DNA from 4 places in the Gardnerella sp. 2492 genome. Region 1 is predicted to be linked to each of the others. Evidence: riboswitches for the same ligand, from Rfam matches in the RefSeq annotation. Region 1 holds a riboswitch; each other region holds the start of a gene.
What was found. Region 1 has a riboswitch for thiamine pyrophosphate ahead of thiM (hydroxyethylthiazole kinase). Riboswitches for the same ligand answer to the same signal wherever they lie in the genome.
Positions count from the first base shown of each region.

Region 2: another riboswitch for thiamine pyrophosphate. It lies ahead of ACPFYS_RS01075 (ABC transporter permease); the one in region 1 lies ahead of thiM (hydroxyethylthiazole kinase).
Region 3: another riboswitch for thiamine pyrophosphate. It lies ahead of thiC (phosphomethylpyrimidine synthase ThiC); the one in region 1 lies ahead of thiM (hydroxyethylthiazole kinase).
Region 4: another riboswitch for thiamine pyrophosphate. It lies ahead of ACPFYS_RS00620 (hydantoinase/carbamoylase family amidase); the one in region 1 lies ahead of thiM (hydroxyethylthiazole kinase).

Region 1 covers NZ_CP186952.1:1,329,252-1,332,961, reverse strand. The annotation lists gene ACPFYS_RS05220 (DUF3052 domain-containing protein) at 1-54, shown strand, start outside; gene ACPFYS_RS05215 (DEAD/DEAH box helicase) at 235-2,010, opposite strand; TPP riboswitch at 2,127-2,219, shown strand; gene thiM (hydroxyethylthiazole kinase) at 2,207-3,710, shown strand, end outside.
Region 2 covers NZ_CP186952.1:281,332-285,041, forward strand. The annotation lists gene eno (phosphopyruvate hydratase) at 204-1,499, opposite strand; TPP riboswitch at 1,667-1,818, shown strand; gene ACPFYS_RS01075 (ABC transporter permease) at 1,808-2,614, shown strand; gene ACPFYS_RS01080 (ABC transporter substrate-binding protein) at 2,619-3,614, shown strand; gene ACPFYS_RS01085 (ABC transporter ATP-binding protein) at 3,650-3,710, shown strand, end outside.
Region 3 covers NZ_CP186952.1:317,857-321,566, reverse strand. The annotation lists gene thiC (phosphomethylpyrimidine synthase ThiC) at 1-1,958, opposite strand, end outside; TPP riboswitch at 1,957-2,062, opposite strand; gene ACPFYS_RS01225 (NAD+ synthase) at 2,478-3,710, shown strand, end outside.
Region 4 covers NZ_CP186952.1:172,636-176,345, reverse strand. The annotation lists gene ACPFYS_RS00650 (KAP family P-loop NTPase fold protein) at 1-621, shown strand, start outside; gene ACPFYS_RS00645 (hypothetical protein) at 871-1,023, opposite strand; tRNA gene ACPFYS_RS00640 (tRNA-Gly) at 1,154-1,226, shown strand; tRNA gene ACPFYS_RS00635 (tRNA-Cys) at 1,255-1,325, shown strand; tRNA gene ACPFYS_RS00630 (tRNA-Val) at 1,356-1,427, shown strand; tRNA gene ACPFYS_RS00625 (tRNA-Val) at 1,468-1,540, shown strand; TPP riboswitch at 1,773-1,862, shown strand; gene ACPFYS_RS00620 (hydantoinase/carbamoylase family amidase) at 2,035-3,276, shown strand; gene allW (allantoin permease) at 3,598-3,710, shown strand, end outside.

The DNA of each region.
Region 1 (3,710 bases):
GCTGATTGGAATGGAGTCCAATTACGTGCTTTCGGCAAAGGCCAAGGCAAGTAACGTTTTTAACACGATTGAGACAAATATAACGAATTTGGGTCAAAAAGCGTTATATTTGTCTCATCAATGATGCAAATATAACCGAAAACAGGCAAAAAACGTTAGATTTGCATCACGAATGATACAAATCTAACAAATCTAGAACAAAGCCACTAAGACAAGTTACATCGTTTACGTAGATTAGCTGCGATCACGCCTGTGACCATTGCCGCGAATGCTGCCGCGACCATCATTGTGTCCTCTTCCTCTACCGTGTCCTCTGCTTCTTCCTCTACCTCTGCGCTTTGGCTGCTCTGGCTCTGGCATACTCCAGTTTTCCTGCAATTCAGCTACTTCCCCAACAATCTCATCCAAAACAGGTGAAGCTGGATTCACATCCTCAGTTTTAGCATTAATTCCTGCACGACGAAGCATCATATGCGCAGCACGCTTCTGATTCGGGAGCACAAGAGTCACAACATCGCCTTCCTCACCAGCGCGAGCTGTACGCCCAGAACGATGCAAGAAAGACTTAGGATCTTCAGGCGGCTCAGTCTGCACTACAAGCGCAACATCACTAATATCAATGCCACGCGCGGCAACATCTGTAGCAACAAGCACTCGTACTAAGCCTTCCGCGAAAACAGACAAATGACGATCGCGCTGATTCTGCGACAAATTACCCTGCAAATCAACCGCAGGAATACCCTGCTGAATTAATTTCTTAGCCATATTCTTTGCCTGGAACTTTGTGCGAGTAAAGAATATTGCGCGTTTCTTTCCAGAAGCAAGCTTTCGCAACACCTCATACTTATCTCCAGAAGATACTGCGAAAATATGATGAGTCATTGTATCAACTTGCGAATCTGCATCATCAACAGCATGAACAACAGCATTCGGAAGGAAACGATTTACAAGCGTAGAAACCTGCTTGTCAAGTGTCGCAGAAAACAGCATGCGCTGACCATCAGGCTGAACTTGCTCAAGAAGACGCGTAACAGCAGGCAAAAAGCCCATATCAGCCATCTCATCTGCCTCATCGAGCACACTAACTGCAACTTTTTCAAGAGTCAACGCACCCTGACGTAACAAATCCTCCAAACGTCCAGGGCAAGCCAATACAATTTGCGCACCCTGCTTAAGCTGAGAAATTTGACGCCTGTAGCTCACTCCACCATATACAGTCACAGTACGCATACCGTAAGCTGCAGCAAGAGGAGCAATAACATCATCAATCTGATGTACAAGCTCTCGCGTTGGAGCCAAAATCATGGCATGCGGAGCAGGAACAGCATCATCTACCCTATTGCGCCTGTTTTTACCAGAGTGAATCAAATCAACAAAACTATCTGCTAAACGAGCTACGAGCGGAATAGCAAATGCGAGAGTCTTACCACTTCCAGTACGTCCACGACCTAAAATATTTGCTCCACGCAAAGAGTCTGGAAGAGTCGCTTGCTGAATTGGGAATGCGGTAGTTTTACCGTCAGAGCGTAACACTTCTACTAACGGCTCCGGAACACCGAGTTGCGCAAATGTAACATCATCACTGTAGTTTTCGCGCGATTCTATTGCAGAATCTGGTATAACAATCTCGTTTTGTGAAATCTGCTTTTTTTCTAACTCGTTAAAGCTTCTAGAGTCACGAAACTCACGAAACTCACGATAGTCACGAGACTCACGATAGTCACGAATAGAACGAGATTCTTTATTTTTATTTTTATAGGATTTTTTAGTTTTACTTATCTTCCCGAATTCATCAGCTTTTTCAACATTCCTTGCTTTAGAATCCTTACTAAACTTCCCAAACTTACCGAAGTGCTTAAGATTCTTAGAATCCTTACTATTCTTAGAATCCTTAGAATTTTTAATATTCTTAGAATTCTTGCTATTATTAGCATTCTTAGAATTCTTAGCATTCCTAACATTCTTAGCTCCGCGCTTTTTGGCGGACGCAGCATTATGAGTATGCGGCACAATAGCCTTTCGTAAATTACTTTTATATTTGACTACGCGTAATTTCTACAAAGTCACGAACTAACTGAGCCTAACACACGCCCCGCACAAGCAGTCGCGCTCAAACGGTATAGTCGTAACGCGGTTCGGGGTGCGCTAGGTCGCTGAGATTATACCCGTTAAACCTGATCTAGGTAGTACTAGCGAAGGGAAAATCATGGAAACGTTGAACACAGGAAATACTTCAAAAAATTCGCAATCTAGCGGCAATTCCATAACAAATTTCGATAGAGATTTTTCTGCAAAAGCACGCAAGCGCATGTTCATAGAAGACGTGAAAAATTGCATAGAACGCATGCGCTCTGCCAAACCGCTTACACACTGCGTTACGAATAACATAGTTCAAGAACTTACTTCTAATGTTCTACTCGCTGCCGGAGCAACGCCTATTATGGTGTGCGATCCTGAAGAAACAGAGCAACTTGCGCAAATTGCTTCAGGAGTACTGGTTAATGTTGGAACATTTAGAAAAAATTACACAGATACTTCTATTAACGCTGCAATACGCGGCTGCAAAAAGTCTGGTACGACGTGGGTTTTAGATCCTGTTGGAGTTGGATTAGGAGCGCTTACTTCAAGAATTAATTTCGTAAAAAATATTATTACAGAAAATCCTACTGTTATTCGCGCAAACGCTGCGGAAATTTTAGCTTTAGCTGGCGAAAAGGGAGATATGCGCGGAGTCGACTCACTAGACAGCGTAAATTCTGCACTACCAGCAGCCAGGAAATTAGCAAAACAACACGGCAGTGTAGTAGCAATTTCTGGAGAACAAGACGCAATATATGCTCACGGATGCCTTGCGCGCGTTTCAGGCGGCTCTGAAATAATGCAAAAAGTAGTAGGAACAGGATGCGCTCTAGGGGCTCTTGTAGCAGCATACGTTGGTACAAACCCATCTTGTCCACTTGCTGCTACAGTAGCGGCTCACGCGCACGCTGCAGCAGCAGGAAGCTACGCGTGCTCCGAAAATGCTGGAATCAATGCTGGAATCAATGCGAAAGGAAACGCGGAAATCAATCCTGGAACTTTCCGCACACTTTGGATTGACGCACTTTCGAAACTAAGCGCAGATGAAATATTAAATCTTGCAAGCATAGATTTCACAGTAGAACCAGTAGATTGGACACTTTACTTAGTAACAGACCCTAGAATGGGCAATCGTACCGAAGAAGAAGTTGCGTTAGAATCAATCGAAGGCGGCGTAACGGTAGTTCAATTAAGAGACAAATATTCTGACGATGATGTCATATCTAAAAAAGCTCTTAAAATGCGCGAAACTTTAATAAACGCAGGGCATGGAGACGTACCAATTTTTATAGATGACCATGTTGAGTGTGCAGCAAAACTTGGATTCAATCTGCACGTAGGTCAAAAAGATACGCCGTTTGTTGAAGCAAGAAAAGCACTTCCAGCAGAATGGATGATGGGGCTTTCTTGTGCTCGCCCGGATTTGATGGAAAAAGTGTACAGAGAGTGCAAAGAAAGCGATATGCCTTTGCCAGATGTGATTGGCATTGGCGCTGCTTTCACTACTCACACTAAGGCTCACGACGTGCCTCCGCTTGGAGTTGATGGCGTAAACGAAGTTGCGAAAGTTGCACACGCTGCTGGAGTAAAAACTCTTGCTATTGGCGGAATTCATGAGAATACAGTGTTTC
Region 2 (3,710 bases), 510 kb from region 1:
TAAATATTCCACTGATATCTGCTATTGAAAGCAAAAAATATTTTTCCAATACGCGCGTGTCTCTTATACGCTTTTTGATTTACAACCTCATAATCGTCATAACTCGGAATAACACGACATTCAACACAAAACATAATTACAAACAAAAACGGTCAGCCACGAACGCGACTGACCGTTAAATAGAACTAGCTAAAAGTATAAAGTTACTTCATATACTTCTTGCAAGCCTTGAATGCGCTGTAACCAGCATACTGAGCGGTAGAACCAAGCTCTTCCTCAATCTCAAGCAAGCGGTTGTACTTAGCAATACGCTCGCCACGAGCAGGAGCACCAGTCTTAATCTGGCCGGTGTTCTTAGCAACAGCAAGATCAGAAATGGTGGTATCTGGGGTTTCACCAGAACGGTGAGAAACCATGGAAGTGAAGCCATTCTTGGTTGCAAGCTCAATAGCGTCGAGGGTTTCAGTAACGGAACCAATCTGGTTCAACTTCACGAGCAAGGAGTTAGCTGCTCCAAGCTCAATACCCTTAGCCAAACGCTTTGGATTGGTGACGAGCAAGTCATCACCAACGAACTGCAAACGATCACCAAGACGCTTGGTAATCTCTGCCCAATCATCCCAGCCTTCTTCCTGGAATGGGTCTTCGATGGAAACGATTGGATACTCGTTGATGAGCTTCTCGTAGTAATCAAGCATGTAAGCAGATTCGCGCTCTTCGCCATCGAAACGATACTTACCAGTTTCCTTGTTGTAGAACTCAGAAGAAGCAACGTCAAGAGAAATACCAATCTGCTTGCCTGGCTCGTAGCCTGCAGCTTCGATTGCATCCATGATGTACTTCAAAGAATCCTCGTTGGACTTCATCTTTGGTGCGAAGCCACCTTCATCACCAAGACCAGTAGCCAAGCCTTCCTTCTTCAAAACATTCTTCAAGGTGTGATAAACCTCAACGCCAGCGCGAAGAGCATCACTGTAAGTTGCGAAACCGTAAGGAGAAATCATGTACTCCTGAATATCGGTTGCGAAGTCAGCGTGAGCACCACCGTTCATGATGTTCATGTTTGGTACTGGAAGAATATGACCGTTAGTACCGCCAATGTAACGGTACAAAGGAAGCTGAGCAGACTCAGCAGCCGCGTAGAGAGCAGCAAGGGAAACACCGAGAATAGCATTTGCGCCAAGCTTACCCTTATTTGGTGTGCCATCAAGCTCAATCATGGTCTCATCAAGAGCGCGCTGATCGGTGGCATCCATGCCAATAACCTTAGGAGCAATAACTTCATTTACTGCTTTTACAGCTTCCAAGGTGCCCTTGCCTTGATAGCGGGACTTGTCACCATCACGACGCTCCCAAGCCTCAGCCTCACCAGTCGAAGCACCAGAAGGCACTAAACCAATGCCCTGAGCGCCATCTTCAGTCTCCAAATAAACCTGAACAGTAGGATTTCCACGGGAATCCAAAATTTCGCGTGCATATACGCTTTCAATAGCTGCCACAACTACTCCTTATTGCTTATTGGTTGTGATAACAGTATTAAGATTAATGCGTTTTATGGACGTTCCACACACTGAGCTTTTTAATACATTAACTTTGAATATGAAATATAAAAATTAACAAAATTTACCAAATATAGTATTTTGTCCACGCCCAAAGGCAATAATAACAGCATGGCACGGGGTGCGCTTAACACTGTGATGAATAAATAAAGTTTCAATTAAAACTACACAATTTTCTCACCGCTGTTACGCGCTGAGAATATACCCGTCGAACCTGATATAGCTAATACTATCGAAGGGAATGTCTCATGCATAAGCATTGTATTTTTAAGCACTTAGCTAGCGTAAAAGCGTGGCTTTCAACAGTTGCAATTATCTTTGCTTGGTATGTTATAACCCTTACTCCTAAAGATGATCGCGCATTGCCATCACCAATGGAAGTTATACAAGCATTCCAAGATTTATACAACGAAGGCATACTATTGCCATCGTTAGCAATAAGCATTGCTAGAGTCGCAGAAGGCTTGTTACTTGGTATTGTTATTGCCGTTCCAGCTGGAATACTTTCTGGCGGAACAAAATTAGGCAACACTATTCTTAATAAACCAAGTCATATGATACGTTCAGTACCATTTCCAGCATTAGCACCTCTCCTAATAATCTTTTTAGGAGTAGATGAGCTTATGAAAATAGTACTTATAGCAATAGGCGTATTTGGCCCTATGTACGTAAATATAAGAGATGGGGTTAGAAATATTGATCCTCGTCTTCTTGAATTAGCTGAAGCCTATCACGTAAAACGTTTAAAAGTTTTTACAACTATTCTTTTACGAGGTACTCTTCCTAATTTTATGACTGGCTTACGTTTTGGCATATCGGTTGCGTGGGTTGCTTTAGCTACTTGCGAAACTGTAAATTCCTCAATAGGAATTGGATATATTCTTTCGAGAGCTCAAGAATTCTTCAGACCAGATCAAATGATGGCTTGCATAATTCTGTACGCTTTTGCTGGCTTAGCTTCCGAAATAACAGCAAATATTTTCGAATATATTCTTATACCAAATCGCAGGAATAGTCGCAAAATCTCAAGCAGAACATTAAACACGAAGGAGTAATGAGATGAATAAGCTCACTAAGACTTTTACTATAAGAAGAGTAGCTGCAGCACTGTGTGCACTAGCAACTACAGTAGCACTAGCATCTTGCGGATCTTCGCAAAAATCTTCATCTTCTGCAAAAGGTGGAGCTGGAACTATGCGAGTAGCGTATCTTTCTACAGCAAACTATTTAACAACTCTTAAGGATGAGAAATTCTTAAACGAAATATTCGGCAAAGATAAGGTAGTGTATACAGGCCCTTACACTCCTGTTGACGGTTTAACTGCTGTTATGGGAGGAAGTGCAGACGCAACAACAACCGGAACTGGTCGTTTTATTGATCTTATTGCAGAAGGTCAGCCTTGGGTTGCTTTTGCACTCGAATATTATAATGGAGATTCTCAAGGAATTGTTGCTTCTCCAAAGAGCGGAGTAAAAACTCTGAAAGACTTGTACGGTAAGAAAGTTGCTATTATTCACAACGGAGATACCGGCGATTACATGCTTCATCGTGCTTTCGATAAGAGTGGACTTGACGTTTCTAAAGTTCAAAAAGTTGAAATGAATCCTCGAAACTTCCAAGCTGCTTTTACTTCCGGCCAAATCGACGCTATTTCTTCATTCGACCAAAATCTCGCTGCTGCAATGACAACACCAGGTTCAAAGTTGCTTGTTAATGCTAAAAAATATGGCAATATGAACGTAACTATACATATCGTTTCTCGTAAGTTCGCAAAACAGCATCCAGATCTAGTTAAGAAGATGTACAAAGCTTTAGTAAAAGAAGCAGAAAAATCTCATAAAGAAAAGAATGTTATAGGCAACGCTTATAAGAAACTTGGTGCATCAGAAGCAATTATTAAACAAATCGAAAAGTTTGATAACCCAACTATTAAACCAATTGACGCAAAAGGCTTAGAAATGATGCAAACTCAGGCTAAAGAGTACGTTAAGTACGGTCTGATTAAAGCTGCTCCTAAGAATCTTGCTGATTCGGTTATGGATTGCAGCAAATAAATTAAAAGTTTAAGTAAGAAGTAAGCGAGATAGAAGTGTTAGAGCGTAAATCATTAGAAAAACAGCAAGAACCATCTAAATTTAATTCTTTAGATG
Region 3 (3,710 bases), 540 kb from region 1:
ATAAGTTCGGAAAGCTGAGCCGCATCGTTCGCATCAGCCAAGCTACCTGGACGCAAGCCGTCACCCAAAGAGAACGCAACATCGTACTTCGCGAAAATCTCACACAATTCTTCAAAATGAGTGTAAAGGAAGCTTTCCTGATGATGCTGCAAGCACCACTCGGCCATAATGGAGCCGCCGCGGGAAACAATGCCGGTTACGCGGTTTGCAGTAAGTGGCACGTAGCGAAGGAGCACGCCTGCGTGAATTGTCATGTAGTCAACGCCCTGCTCGCACTGCTCAATAACAGTGTCGCGGAAAAGCTCCCAGCTTAGCTTAGAAGCATCATCCTCAACCTTTTCCAAAGCCTGATACATTGGCACAGTACCAATCGGAACAGGGGAGTTGCGCAAAATCCATTCGCGAGTCGTGTGAATATCGTTACCTGTGGAAAGATCCATAACGGTATCCGCGCCCCACTTAGTAGCCCACGTAAGTTTTTCTACTTCTTCGTCAATAGAAGACGTAACAGCAGAATTACCCATGTTTGCGTTGAGCTTAGTTAAGAAGCGAGAACCAATAATCATAGGTTCGGCTTCAGGATGGTTGATATTGCAAGGAATTACAGCACGTCCTGCTGCAAGTTCGGAGCGAACAAGTTCCACATCACAGTTTTCGCGAGTAGCAACATACTGCATTTCTGGAGTAGTAATTCCGTGACGTGCATACCACATTTGAGTAATAGGATGATCTACAGCCTTCATAGGCTTATGCATGCGTCCGCGCCATTCCTTTGAGGCTTTACCGCGCTTAATAGCACGCTTACCATCATCCTGGAGATTACGCCTACGACCCTCATACTCTTCTACGTCACCACGGTCTCGAATCCAATCGAGACGAAGAGGAGCTAAACCTTCCTTAGGATCGCACTTAGGACCTTCAGTATTGTAATCGTGGAAAGGAGGGTTAGGACCTACTCCAGGCGTGTCTGAAAGCTTAATTTCAGTGTAAGGAACTTCCAAATCGTAAGAACCATACTCGTATTCAAAATGAACTGGCGTAGTCTTACGGATATGAGCTTTGTCCCTCTGAGTGCATCCGCGTGCGGCAATATCAACACGCTGTTGCTTTTGAAGTTTTGCAGCTTCCTTCGCTTCCTTAGCGTTAATAAAAGCTGGTTTCTTTTCTTCAGTTTTTTCCTCAGATTTTTCGGAAACTTTTACTCGCTTAGCGTAACCGTGTTTTGCATCACCGCGTACCTTATTCCAATGCTCAACAAATTCGTGCATTGTAGATTCTGGCGTTTCTGAATCGTACAAAACTTGCGAAATAAAGAAGCCAGCAGCTTTAGTGCTAGCAATCATATCTACATCGTCAAGCTGAGTTTTTCCGCCAACAAGAACAGGGAAATCACTTGCTTTGCAAATCGTATTAATTTTTTCTTCATCAAGCGTTGTGTGATTAGCTTCTAAATCGTAAGCTGCAGTAGTGTTTTCGCAGCCTTCTTCAGGATTGTGCATTGCAGTTACGCAAATGTAATCAATGCAGCCATCTGGAAGCTCATTTATAACTTTTACTAAGCTTTCAGTTTCAACAGACAAACCAATTACGGCATCTTCGCCAAGCAGTGCGCGTGCTTCTCTAGGTTCCATATCGCTTTGAGCTAAGTGCACGCCGTCAACTTTAATGCTTTGATTACGAGCTTGCCAAGCAACATCAACACGCTCGTCAATAACAAACGTTACCGAATCGCACTTGTTGTTATCTTCGATTATTTGCGCGATATCACGAGCTATTGTTGTTATTTCTTTAGCATTTTCATTGTTGCAATGAAGACGTATAAAAGTTGCGCCAGCGCGTAATGCATCATCAACAACATCAGTAAGCGGTCGATTAGAGCAAACTTGCGGATCTGCTATAAAACAAGCGCTGAGATTAAATTGATCACGCATTGATGCGTATGGATAATTCGAGGTCATGCTATTTTTCATTGCTCCCTACGTTGTATTAACTAACAGGTTCGAAGGGTCAGGCTTGTTGGCCTATCTCAGCTTTCTTGCGGAAAGCACCCCTGCAAAAATGTCGAATTATTAGCCAGTTTACATGATTACGTGGCCTTTGTTTGACGGGTATGTTGCGAAAGTGTTGATTTTTATACAAAAACCCGCTCAGCTCCTTATGCTGGGCGGGTATAACGAACGGCACGCACACTTTAAAAGTGGTATGGCTTCATCTACCTAACTTCTTTCTCGCTCTCGCAATTATTCCCCTTCGCGAGTAACACGGTACAAATATATTGCAGAGATTCTTATTTTTCTACGGTTACATTATTTATATTACTTATAACGCGTTGAAAAAAGCTGCAAAAACAGGGTTAAAGGTTATAATGTTATAAAGAATTATTACAAATTTATGACGAATCTGCGTGTCGAGTACAAAAGATTCAACCAAAACACTTTTAAATATCTAGTTGCAGACCGTAGATTACACTGTTACGTATGACTTCATTGCGATTAGCTTTAGCGCAGATTGATACTTGCGTAGGAAATATAGAAAGTAACAGCAATAAAATAGTGCAATACTCGCGCAGGGCAGCGCAAGATGGCGCAAAAATAGTAGTTTTTCCAGAAATGACACTTACTGGATATCCTATTGAAGATTTAGCGTTACGAGCAACATTTAGAACAGCCGCTTCGAAAGCAGCAGAAGAATTAGCAGAAAATCTTAAAAAAGAAAACTTAGGTAACTTATACGTAGTAGTCGGAACTGTAGGAGTAGACGAAAATTCCGGAAAACCAAGAAACAGGCTTCTTGTACTTCACGACGGAGAAATAAAACTCAACTACGATAAGCATTTCTTACCAAATTACGGCGTATTTGACGAATTTCGTATTTTCTCTTCCGGCAACGAGTGCACGGTTATGAACGTTGACGGAAATCGCATAGGTTTTGCTATTTGTGAAGACATTTGGCAAGACGGAGGACCGGTTGAAAAACTAGCCAATATTGGCATCGATCTTCTTGTTACAATGAACGGATCTCCATATGAAGAGGGAAAAACTCACGTACGCTATCAGATTGCTGCAAAAAGAGCAAAACAAGTAAAAGCGCCAGTAGTATACGTAAATCAGGTTGGAGGACAGGATGATCTCGTATTCGACGGAGCAAGTTTTGTCGTAGACTCAGATGGTAGTTTACTTGAACGTTCGCCACTTTTTGATGAAGATTTATCATACTTTGATTTCGATAGAAATTTGTCTAAACAAAAAGAATCAACAATCGCAAAAAGCTTAAATTCTGATGAAGAAGTTTATTGTGCATGTGTTTTAGGCCTTAAAGATTACATGCGTAAGAACGGTTTTAAAGGAGTTTGTTTAGGACTTTCTGGAGGAATTGACTCGGCATTAGTAGCAACCATGGCAGCAGATGCTTGCGGCGGAGAAAACGTTTGGGGTATTTCAATGCCAAGTATGTATTCTTCCGATGGTTCTAAAGATGATGCTAAAGATTTAGCTACAAGACTTGGAGCACACTACGAAGTGCAGCCAATAGAGCCATTGTTTAAATCTTTCCAAACGCAACTTGAAGTGCAAGGAGTTGCTGCCGAAAACCTGCAGGCTAGAATTCGTGGCGTAATAGTAATGGCGTACTCTAATTCAAAAGGTCTTCTTGCGCTCGCAACCGGAAATAAATCTGAGCTTGCTTGTGGATATTCTACTATTTACGGCGAT
Region 4 (3,710 bases), 400 kb from region 1:
TCTGAATATGAACGTTATGAAATAATTTATTCTATTCTTAAAAATTCCAATAAATCTAATCTTGGACTTATTGCAGATATTCTTAATCAAGAAGAAATGGCATTTGGGAGATTTAATAATAAACCCGAGCGTAAAGATTTGCAATTAGTTAACTTAAAGCATTTAGAATCTCTCGAAAAAATTTATATAGACAAAATTGAACTCATTTCAAAATCTGAAAATATGCTAAATATAGGAAGATTTAGTAGAGCATTTTATTTGTGGGAATATCTTGATAAAGAAGGAGCTGAAAACTACATTAAAACACTATTTAACGATAATCTTAATAAAATTAAATTTATATTCATTCATTCATATCGAGCCAGAGGTTTGAATGGCTATAGTTGGAATATTGATTTAGAAAGTTACTCAAATTACATTTCTAGAAAAGATTTTTACAATGGAATTAAAGATTTCGCTAAAAATCATTTGTGTGAATTTAATAAAGAAGAACAAATAAAATTAGCGTCATTTGTATTGAATTATGAAAATAATAGTGATGACTTTAACCATGCGTCTGAGCGAGAAGCATTGCAACTCATAGAAAAGTGGAAATCTGAAAGCAACATATCAAAGCAATAAATCATATTGGGCACTAGCACACTGCAGTTAGTGCCCAATATTTTTGCCGCTTACCCTATTGGGTAGCCTAAAGTATAGGAGTCTTCCTGCGTCGAAAGTCGGCTTCATGTCGTCGGTTGATTTACTCACCTTAAGCGTTGTGTGGGCTCCTTTATTTGTCGACTTTCAATCCAGTCACAATGACACTATTAACGCTCAATCACTGCTATTCATTACTTGCACCGTTTGGTTTTTGTGTGAGAAGGAAGGCTAAGTACTAGAAACTGTCGAAAACACCAAACCATTTGGTGAAATAAACAAAATACCGGACGGAATTGTCGAAAACACCAAGCCATTTGGTGAAATAAACAAAACACAAACCAAAACTGTCGAAAACACCAAATCAGCCGATAAAATCGACATTTTCTATTGCTGCAAAAATTATTTAATGCATTCAGCGACACGCCAAATAGGCGAGGGCTTGCATTTGAGAATATTTAGGGTATAGTAGTTACTCGTGCTTCGGCGCTGACATTGTTAGCAAGAATGCATCGCGGACATAGCTTAGTTGGTAAAGCGCAACCTTGCCAAGGTTGAGACCGCGGGTTCGAGTCCCGTTGTCCGCTCTAGGTCCGATGAGTTATTCGACCTTACGGTGGGTTAGCCAAGCGGTTAGGCAGCGGCCTGCAAAGCCGTATAGATGAGTTCGACTCTCGTACCCACCTCGATTAAGCGGGTTAGCTTAATACACAACCGGGCGGTTGGCGCAGTGGTAGCGCACTTCCCTGACACGGAAGGGGTCACAAGTTCGAACCTTGTATCGCCCACTCGAAAGGATTGCCTTTCACGCATAATTAAAAAAATTTTGGGTGATTGGCGCAGCGGCTAGCGCACTTCCTTCACACGGAAGGGGTCATAGGTTCGATTCCTATATCACCCACAATATGTTCGCAGTGTAGAAGCACTGCGTTTTTTGTTATCTGGCTATTATTTATTCCATGTTGTCTACTGTTAGTCTTTAACTTGCAAATTGAAAATTTTAAAGCATTTCAATCATATAATAGCAAAATAAGTAATATCTCATATAAATTAGTTATTTCTTCACAAAAACACACATAATAATGTTCATTTTGCGTTCATTTAATATCGTGCTATACTCAGCATCGTACAAGTGAAAATTGCAGGGGTACTGGAAACAGTTGAGAAACACCCTTTGAACCTGTTTTGTTAAGACATGCGTAGGGAGCAATTACAGTAAGTGATTTCTTTCTATCACGATTTTCGTGATATCTTGCGTTGCCACAAAGTAGTAGCAATTACACGAGTATCAACTAAACAATTAAAGAAAAACTAATTAAAGAAAAACTAAAAACATCCTCTCTACATAACCTTTAGGGAGGGAAACTTGTACAACACAAGGAGAAAGACTGCAAAATGATTGATAGCAGCATAAATGCTGAAACTATAGAATCAGCCATAAGCTGGCTTGCAGGATTCACAGAAAAACCAGGCGAACAAGGAGTTACACGTCCTCTTTACACAAAATCCTGGAAACAGGCTCTTTTTGCTCTTCGCCAACGCTTCGAAAAACTCGGCATGACTGTTGAATTCGATTCGATTGGAAATCTAATCGCAACTGTCGAAGGAAGTGAAAAACCAGAAAGCGTAATAGCTTGCGGTTCTCACATTGACACTGTTTCAAGAGGAGGTCGTTTCGACGGCCAACTTGGAATAGTTGCAGCTTATTTGGCAGTTAAAAATTTGCTTACTAGATACGGAAAACCGAAAAAGAGTTTACGCATTATCTGCTTAGCAGAAGAGGAAGGCTCACGTTTCCCATACGTATTCTGGGGTTCAAAGAATTTCTTCGGACTAGCTAAAAAAGAGGATGTAGAAAATATTTGCGACAGCAACGGTGTTCCTTTCGAAACAGCAATGCGTGAAGCTGGGTTCAATTATCAAACAACTCAACCTAAGTTTGCAAATCTTGAAGCTTGGATTGAGTTACACATTGAGCAGGGACCAACGCTTTACAGTAATCATGAAGATTTAGGCATTATTACTAGCATCGCCGGTCAACATCGTTGGGATATCCATCTTAAAGGCGTACAAAATCACGCTGGCACAACCATGATGTCTTACAGGCACGATGCTGTAGATTGCATGTCTCATATAATCACAAAGAATCTTGATAAAGCCAAGCAAGCAGGAGACCCACTGGTACTTACTTTCGGTAGAATCAGCGTAGTTCCAAATCAAGTAAATATTGTTCCTGGAGAAGTTACTTTTTCAATGAACTGCCGTCACACAGACAAAGCTTTTCTTGATAAATTCTTGCAGGAACTCGACGAAGATATTCACAAAACTGCCGACGCTTACGGGATTACAGCGAAGATTGACAAATGGATGTCTGATGATCCTACACCTCTTAGCGATGACATTATAAATCTCTTGAAAGATCAGGCTGATCAGCAAGGTTACGCCTACAGAGTTATGCATTCAGGCGCTGGACAAGATACTCAGATTTTTGCTCCGTTTGTAAAGTCTGGAATGATTTTTGTTCCTTCAAAAGATGGTATTAGCCACGCTCCTGAAGAATACACAGATCCTCAAGATGCGGTTCATGGAGTAAAGCTTTTGCGAGACGCTTTGCATAGTTTAGCTTATGAAAACTAAATAAAAGAACTAACTAAGAACTAACTAAGAACTAACTAAAAACTAAAAATAGAAATTTAGGAAGGACACCAAAAGGCATATATTATGCAAACTTCACTGCTTAATTAATCGCAGCGAAGAAAAGTGAATATCGAATGAGAGTACAACACTTATTCACGAATAAGAGGCTGATACGAAGGGGCGCACCACCACGGGTACGACATCCTTTCGTATCTTTTTTTATTTTTGGACAAAATTGTTATCTTTCTTTCGAAAAACCACGAAACGAAACAAAACCACAAAATCTAATTACAAAACAGCAGAACACATAAGGAGGTGTTGATGAAGAACAGCATACTGTTAAAAGACGAATCAGTGAGTATAGAGCAGCTAAAGCGTTATCGCGAGCGCGGCTACACTAACGAAGATTTACTGCCGAAGCCGCAAGAAAAACG